One region of the Photorhabdus antumapuensis genome, then DNA from elsewhere that is predicted to be linked to it. Evidence: riboswitches for the same ligand, from Rfam matches in the RefSeq annotation. Region 1 holds a riboswitch; the other holds the start of a gene.

Evidence for each region. A riboswitch is a leader RNA that binds a small molecule or an ion and turns the genes downstream of it on or off. The one in region 1 is predicted to bind thiamine pyrophosphate.
Region 2: another riboswitch for thiamine pyrophosphate. It lies ahead of thiC (phosphomethylpyrimidine synthase ThiC); the one in region 1 lies ahead of thiB (thiamine ABC transporter substrate binding subunit).

Annotation. Positions count from the first base shown of each region.
Region 1 covers NZ_JAHZMK010000032.1:110,768-115,412, forward strand. The annotation lists gene ptsP (phosphoenolpyruvate--protein phosphotransferase) at 1-857, opposite strand, end outside; gene rppH (RNA pyrophosphohydrolase) at 867-1,397, opposite strand; TPP riboswitch at 1,511-1,615, shown strand; gene thiB (thiamine ABC transporter substrate binding subunit) at 1,688-2,701, shown strand; gene thiP (thiamine/thiamine pyrophosphate ABC transporter permease ThiP) at 2,677-4,281, shown strand; gene thiQ (thiamine ABC transporter ATP-binding protein ThiQ) at 4,274-4,645, shown strand, end outside.
Region 2 covers NZ_JAHZMK010000055.1:24,989-29,633, reverse strand. The annotation lists gene KZ793_RS19995 (DUF6817 domain-containing protein) at 1-354, opposite strand, end outside; gene KZ793_RS19990 (MFS transporter) at 351-1,592, opposite strand; gene KZ793_RS19985 (aKG-HExxH-type peptide beta-hydroxylase) at 1,579-2,529, opposite strand; TPP riboswitch at 2,928-3,053, shown strand; gene thiC (phosphomethylpyrimidine synthase ThiC) at 3,160-4,645, shown strand, end outside.

The sequences.
Region 1 (4,645 bases):
AAGCTGGCGAATTGTTCTGCGTATTTCTCAATAACCTGTTTAACGGCCCATTGCGCAACAGAGCCCTGTTCAACACAGGAGAACAGATCTTGTTTCAACTGGGGATCATTCAAAAGGTAAGAATAGAGATTAAAAATCGCGGCACTCTCTTTTTGAGAACCCGCAGTAAAACGTTTACTAAGACGACGACATTCTGCGGTCGCATCTTCAAGTGCCTGAATCAAACGAGAACGTTCTGCTGCATGATCGAGGGTTGAGGCTTCAAAAATTTGGTCAAGTGAGGGTTGGGAACAATCTTGCCATCCCTGAGCCATCACGATGCCATTGGAAATTGTCAGCGCTTTAATTCTGGTCTGCCGGTACTGACCAAACAAACCCTTAGTCTGAGCTTGAGCAAGGATCACTGCCAGTTGCGTCGCAAGCGTCACCATAAAGGACTCTTCAGTTTCATTGAACAGGCGTTGTTCCTGCTGCTGAACGACTAAAACACCTTGCAACTGGCGGCGATAGACCAGTGGAACACCCAAAAAAGCGCGGAAGCTATCCTCTTTAACTTGAGGCAAATATTTGAAACTTGGATGGCTGCGGACATCCGCCAGATTAATCAGTTCAGACAATTGACCAACTTGCCCAACAACTCCCTCACCAAAAGCCAAACTGATAGTCCTTCCTCGGGGTTTCCTCAATCCTCGGGTTGCCATCAGGTAATAACACCGCCGTTGATGATCAGCAAGATAGATAGAACAGACATCCGTGTTCATTGCCAGACAGGTCTCGTTCACCAATAGCTCAAGCGCTTCGGCCAGATTGGTTGCCATAGCAACTTTTTCAACAATTTCCCGTAAGCGCATGAGCATGGAACTCACCTAACTTCTTTTTCGACGATAAGAATACGAAGAACGTGGCAGAGATACGCTTTCCTGCATTGGCATTACAACCGAAGCAAACTCTTTCATCACGCGCCGATAAACATCACGCTTAAAAGAGACAACCTGCCGGACAGGATACCAATAGCTGACCCAACGCCAACCATCGAACTCCGGGGTATTACTGTGTTGCACATTAATATCGTCTTCATTACAGAGCAGTTGTAATAAAAACCACCGCTGTTTTTGACCAATACAGACAGGTCGTGTATCCCAACGCACCAAACGCTTGGGTAATTTGTAACGCAACCAATTACGCGTAGAAGCCAGAACGCGTACATCTTTCCGACCTAACCCTACTTCTTCATACAGTTCCCGGTACATAGCCTGTTCTGGTGATTCCCCCGGATTAATGCCCCCTTGAGGAAATTGCCAGGAATGCTGCCCATAACGCCGAGCCCACAAAACCTGGCCTTGCCGATTACAAATTACAATTCCTACATTCGGGCGGTAGCCATCATCATCGATCACCAGACTACCTCGATAAACTAAATTTGAAAGATGACTAATTGTTTCACACTACCCTCAAGTGGTAAACCTCTATCATTGGACTTTGCAGTCGCTAGCTAAATCTCTACAATAGCGCCATCTCAACGGGGTGCTGGCTGTTCAAAACAGCCTTGCTGAGAGTAAACCCGCCGAACCTGATCCGGCTAATACCGGCGTAGGGATTTGAGCTGCTAACTATTTCACAGACATTATCTTGCCGTTTAGCACTTCCTCAAATCCTTTGCCAATCCTATTAATGTAAGGAGAGCAAAGTGTTTAAAACGTTATTTTCCAAATTAATCGTACTGGCGGCCCTATCAGCCCCTACGTTGCTATTGAGTCAGGTTGTACAGGCCAAGCCGATATTAACGGTTTATACCTATGATTCTTTTGCCGCAGAATGGGGACCCGGACCCGCAATTAAAAAAGCGTTTGAAGCTGAATGTAACTGTGAACTGAAACTGGTTGCTCTGGAAGATGGTGTTTCTCTGCTCAATCGCCTAAGAATGGAAGGCAAGCGTACTGCTGCTGATATTATTCTTGGGTTGGATAACAACTTAATTCAAGCGGCTCAACAAACAGGGCTGTTCACTGAAAGTCAAGTAGATATCAGCAAGCTGGCACTGCCGGTGTCATGGCATAACCAGATATTCATTCCTTATGACTATGGCTATTTTGCCTTCATTTACAACAAAAAGACTTTACCAAACCCGCCAAAAAGCATGGATGAGCTGATCAATAGCCACAATAACTGGAAAGTGATCTATCAAGATCCTCGCACCAGCACTCCGGGGCAAGGTTTGTTATTGTGGATACAGAAAATTTATGGTGATGACGCACCGCAAGCCTGGCAAAAACTGGCAAAGAAAACACTGACTGTTACTAAAGGCTGGAGTGAAGCTTATGGCCTGTTTCTGAAAGGAGAAGGTGATCTGGTGCTGAGTTATACCTCTTCACCAGGCTACCACCTGTTATCTGAGAAGAAAGACAACTATGCGGCAGCTACTTTTAGTGAAGGTCATTACCTGCAAGTCGAAGTAGCCGCACAACTGGCCTCCAGCAAGCAACCGGAACTTGCCCAGAAATTTATGCAGTTTATGTTGACTCCAGCTTTCCAACAGGAAATTCCAACCACTAACTGGATGTATCCGGTCATTAATATCCCACTCCCAGAAGTGTATTCACAGCTTTCAATACCTGAAAAATCTCTGCAATATCCCGCAGAAGAAGTCGCAAAATACCGTAATCAATGGATTCGTGCATGGCAAAGCGCTGTCAGCCGCTGATGGCCGGATGGCTGTTACCGGGGATCATTGCCTCCGGTCTTTTACTGTTAGTCGCCTTACTGGCATTTGGTGCGCTCTGGTTTAATTCACCTGCAAGTGATTGGTATTTACTGATAGAAGATCGCTATTTGTGGCACGTGGTACGCTTCACATTCTGGCAAGCCTTTTTATCAGCACTATTTTCTGTGATCCCGGCTATTTTTCTTTCCAGGGCACTCTATCGCCGTCATTTTCCAGGCCGAACCCTCTTTCTACGCCTGTGTGCCATGACACTGGTTTTGCCCGTGCTAGTCGCCCTATTCGGCATTCTGACGGTCTATGGTCGAGTCGGCTGGTTAGCTCAGTTTTGTGAATGGGCCGGAATCAATTACCATTTCACCCCTTACGGTTTACCCGGCATTTTGCTGGCACATATTTTCTTTAATATGCCACTGGCAACACGGCTTTTACTGCAATCGCTGGAAAACATTGCGGTAGAACAACGACAATTAGCGGCGCAGCTAGGTATGAATGAATGGCAACATTTCCGTTTTGTTGAATGGCCTTATCTGCGCCGCCAGATCCTACCCACCGGCGCACTGATTTTTATGCTCTGTTTCGCCAGTTTTGCTACCGTACTGGCGTTAGGTGGCGGACCGGCCGCAACAACTGTCGAACTGGCAATCTATCAAGCGTTAAGCTATGACTACGATCTCAACCGGGCCGCGTTATTGGCGTTGATTCAGATTACCTGCTGCCTTGGCCTTGTGCTCCTTAGTCAGAAACTTAACAGTACTCTATCTGTCGGCTACAGCAACCAACAACAATGGCGTAATCCACAGGATACTTTGTTGAGAAAAATCTGCGACAGCGTGTTAATTATCGCAGCATTATTACTACTCGTACCGCCATTATTGGCGGTTATCATGGATGGGCTTAACAGCGGGTTGCTTAACGTATTGCGCCAGCCTGCATTGTGGCAAGCATTTATCACCTCAGTGGTCATTGCTTTAGGCGCGGGGTTATTATGTGTTTTATTCACTATGATGCTACTGTGGAGCAGCCGTGAGCTGTACCTGCGTTATTCTCCTCACTGGGGACAAGCAATGGAGATGAGTGGTTTATTGATCCTCTCTATGCCCGGCATTGTATTGGCAACAGGATTCTTTCTGTTGCTCAACAATACCATTGGCCTGCCCCGTTCACCCTACGGTCTAGTGATTTTAACCAACGCACTGATGGCAATCCCCTATGCACTGAAAGTTCTGGATAATCCAATGAAAGATCTGGCGGCTCGCTATAATCCACTGTGTCGCTCCCTAAATATTCAAGGTATTAACCGACTGCGCTGGATTGAACTAAAAGCACTGAAAGTTCCTCTGGCACAAGCGCTGGCCTTTGCTTGTGTCCTTTCCATTGGAGATTTTGGTGTTGTAGCACTATTTGGTAATGAAGATTTCCGTACACTGCCCTTCTATCTCTACCAGCAAATCGGGGCTTACCGTAGTCAGGATGGTGCGATCACTGCTTTGTTGCTGTTACTGTTATGTTTTATGCTGTTTAGTTTACTTGAACGCTTACCGAGACTACGTAATGCTTAAACTTGAGAATCTGACTTACCGCTACGAACATCTGGTGATGCGCTTTGACTTACAGATTCAGGTTGGAGAACGTATCGCAATCCTGGGTCCCAGTGGGGCAGGTAAAAGTACACTTCTGAACTTGATCGCCGGTTTTCAAATAGCAGAGCAAGGTTCCCTATGGCTGAACGGGGAAAATCATACCAGTACGTCACCTGCTCAACGCCCGGTCTCCATGTTGTTTCAAGAAAATAATCTCTTCTCTCATTTGACAATTGAGCAGAATATTGGGCTAGGCTTACATCCCGGGTTACGCCTTAATAGCACGCAGAAACAGACATTACAGCAAATAGTATCTCAAGTTTCATTGGAAGACTGCCTGACT
Region 2 (4,645 bases), on a different contig from region 1:
AGGAATTGAAATATCTTCAGTCTGAGATCTTAGTGTTACAACATCATCATTCTTTGATATATTATCATAGTTTTTTACATAATGAACTTCCCCATAATAATAAACAAGTAGTTCAACATCTTTTCCAACAATTTGTCGTAATTGTTCTCTATCTTTATAACTTGCACCGGAGTTATTATATATTGAATTTTCATCATATATAGAATGTAACATTCCTGCATTACATACTGATTCTTCACAACCATATTTATTTAACAATTTAGCAGTATTAACCAAGTGTGACGAATGATGACGATCGTATATCTTGTCTTTATCAATTTGGTAAAACTTTTTAACTTTTGTCAATATGCTCATAAATCACCATAATTTTTATCATAAATAGAATCTATTTCTTCTTTATTTTTACTAAGTAAATCATCAAACATAGGAATATATTTCAGTAATAGAGCAACAACACATATTAGAAAACCACCAATAAGAAGTACAATAGAATAATTCCATTTTTCTATTATCATAGAGAAAAGGATGAAACCAAAAGGATTTCCTAACCCAATAAAAGCAGTATGAATGGTTTGTATTTTTACTCTATGTCTTTCAGGTATAGCAATGGAACGACTGGATTCTATACTGATATTATTCAGTACAACAGATACTCCAATTAAAAAAGCCAAAAGACACCATACAATATGGCTGATGAAGAAAGATAAACCGACCAAACATAATCCTATCATGAAAAATGAGAAAATAACGGTACGTACTTTACCGTATATTTTTTCAAAATAGGATTGGAAAAATACTGAAGCACAGATTGCACCAATAGCAGCACTCGCTTCTATTATTCCGATCACAATAGCACTTGAATGTTTTACTGACTCTACAAAATATGGAATAACAAGAGAAGAAAACGGAACCAGAATCATATTCACTAACAGTGATGAAAGGGCCCAATACGGCTCAAAACGATAACGAAAGAAAAGTCTTAGGCTGTTAAGTGCAGAAGAAGGATTATCTTCCTTCTTCTGTAAGATCCCTATCCCCCGATTGTTTATTCCATATAAAATGTATACGGATAGGACAATTAACCCACATAACGTCCATGTCATATTAATTATCCCTATAACTTCATATCCTGCCATTCCTAAACCGATACCAAACACATTCAGAGACGCCTGCAACAAAAATGTCTTACGATATGCCTCATCAAGTTCATGTTTACTGACAATAAATGGGATATAAGCATTCACAACAGGAGAATAAAGAGCATCGATTAAGCCAAGTATAATACTAATGATGAAGAAAAAGTATATTGACCCATCGTAACTAATGTTATAAAGGTAATATATTGTTAAAAAAAGAAATATAAGATTGAGTGCAACGAGAATTTTTTTCTTATCAAGATGGTCAAAAAGGTGTGACAGAACAAGCCCTGAAATAGTTCTTGAAAGAAAATAAACAAAAAGAAAATACGAAGACAATATTAGATGGTTACTCTTAATAAGACTTAAAGTGACCAGAGCTACAATTATTCGTGAACTCAAAATATATAATGCTTCCGAAGATCGTATTTTCCAAAAATCATCATTTAACTTCACTGGGAATAATCCTATTCATTTCTTCACTGATGCTATCTGCGATAGCATGCCCGATTTCTGTCAATTCTGCATGATTATCTATTATCTCTTTTGTATCCAAAAATTTTTTCAACGCAATATTAAATCGTGATCTAATTTCTTCTTCATAAATACCAGAGTATATATTAGACATTTTATATAAAGTTTGACAAATTCGGTTAAGTACAAAATAGGCATGAAATATGCCGATCATGGGTCTGCCATCTTCACGAAATGGAGCTTTATAACGTTCTTCAGGATCATTCAAGACAATATAATCTTGAGCATTAATAATATTTAATGCATGATGTGCACATTCATGAACGATATGCTCAATATAGTAAGGTACACTATTTTCATCCGCACTATAAAGTAGGATCATTCCCCACATATTAAAATTGCAACCTGACCTGATATAATTTCCTTCTGTTTTTCCGGTAAGATATATTGTGTCAATAAAAGATACACATTCAAGATAGGTATTTTCATCATAATTTTTCAATAATTCCAGTGCTTCTTGTATCTTCCTTATATCCTCTTTTACTTCATGTACAAATCGGTATCCAACCCTGACTCCTTTATCATCCTGCTCCAATATTTTAAAAAGCATGTTCATATCAAATACAGGCTCGATAAAATAATCCAATGCTTTAATAGATAGCACTGGCTTTCCCGTGTAACCCTGACATTTTTCTATAGCATTCCGAATGTAATTAATACATAGTTCCTTATTACCCTTTTCGGCCGCATCGATAGCCAAATAATGAGAAGCACATAAATCCCACTTTATAAAAAATTCATCAGGAACTTTAAAATCAGACTCTGTTATTTCAATTAAATATTCAAGTGAATTACGGATCTGTAACTCGAAATCAGAACGGAATTGCAGATGTGGATAACATGTCGTAGCAATATTCATCTTCAAGCTCCATATTATTCCCCTTCGTACAAAATACGAAGGGGAATGATCATCAATTAATCATCATTTTTGTCATTGACAGCCCAGCCAGACAATGGCGACTTAATTTTAACCACTTTAGAAGAGTCAAAGTTTTTCATAACCTACTTCCTCAACAAATTATCATCGAAAGAATAACGTTTAGCTAAACAATATTTAACATAGAAAATATTTATTATTTATCCACTAAACAATCCATAAAATGAGGTAGTAATCACAAAATAATTTTGTGATTACCATCAATATCCGTTTAAAAACCCAAGCACAACAACAAGGCTGGCAACAATTAACCTGGTCACTGTAAATACTTTCAATCAGTAAGGGTTGTAGTTTTCATAATCCCTTCTATACTACTGCTTACTTTCTTGTCGGAGTGCCTAGCGTAAGCTGTTTTATTGCAGCATACACAGGCTGAGACCGTTAATTCGGGATCCGCGGAACCTGATCGGGTTAATACCTGCGAAGGGAACAAGAGTAATCAGCCGCTGTCAGCCCACCCAGTTTTCACCACGGGTCTGTCCAGACATCAATTATTACTCCCTGCGAGCTCCAGACAAGCAACTTTCCCAATAACACGGTTAGGAATTTGCTATGTCTAATAATATTGTTATCCCTGCAACTGATATTTCACCAAAACCCAGCCCGGCACGCCCACGTAAAGCTCAACGCGATGCCGCTCAGGAATTTATTAATTCTATTCAGGGAGTCGCATTCCCTAATTCTCGACGAATTTATCTCCAAGGTTCACGTGACGATATCCAAGTCCCAATGCGTGAAATTCAGTTATCGCCCACTTTAATTGGTGGAACTAAAGAAGAACCGCAATATGAGGAAAACGAAGCTATCCCTGTTTACGATACTTCCGGCGCTTATGGCGATCCTGATTCCATGCTGGATGTACATGTTGGGTTAACCAAACTACGCCAACCGTGGATCGACGAACGCCAAGATACTGAACCTGTTGCCACCCTCGGCTCCGATTTCACTCAGCAACGCCTGACGGATGCCGGTCTCGATCATTTACGTTTCAATAATCGCCCCCGTCCATTAAAAGCCCGTAGAGGCAAACTCGTTACTCAACTGCACTATGCCCGTCAAGGCATCATCACACCGGAAATGGAATTTATCGCACTGCGGGAAAATATGGGACGCGAACGTATCCACGGTGATGTGTTACGCCAGCAACATCCCGGACAAAGTTTTGGCGCTCAGTTGCCGGAAAATATCACTCCAGAATTTGTCCGCCAAGAAGTCGCTGCTGGTCGGGCAATTATTCCTGCCAATATTAATCATCCTGAATCAGAACCGATGATTATTGGTCGCAATTTTCTAGTGAAGGTTAACGCTAATATCGGTAACTCTTCCGTCACCTCTTCTATTGAGGAAGAAGTAGAAAAGTTAATCTGGTCTACCCGTTGGGGGGCAGATACGGTAATGGATCTCTCCACTGGCCGTTATATCCACGAAACCCGCGAATGGATCTTACGTAACAGCCCGGTTCCTATCGGTACAGTCCCTATTTATCAGGCACTGGAGAAAGTCAATGGCGTGGCGGAAAATCTCACCTGGGAAATATTCCGTGATACCTTGCTGGAACAAGCAGAACAAGGGGTAGATTACTTCACCATTCATGCAGGTGTATTACTACGCTATGTACCAATGACAGCCAAACGCCTTACTGGGATCGTTTCCCGCGGAGGTTCAATTATGGCGAAATGGTGTCTGTCACATCATCAAGAAAACTTCCTCTACCAACATTTCCGTGAAATTTGTGAAATCTGCGCCGCTTATGATGTTTCTCTATCATTGGGAGACGGTCTACGCCCCGGTTCTATTCAGGATGCTAACGATGAAGCGCAGTTTGCAGAACTGCACACATTAGGTGAACTGACCAAAATTGCCTGGGAATATGATGTTCAGGTGATGATCGAAGGCCCCGGACATATTCCTATGCAAATGATCCGCCGCAATATGACGGAAGAATTGGAACATTGTCACGAAGCCCCTTTCTATACCCTTGGTCCACTAACAACAGATATTGCACCCGGTTATGACCATTTCACCTCAGGTATCGGGG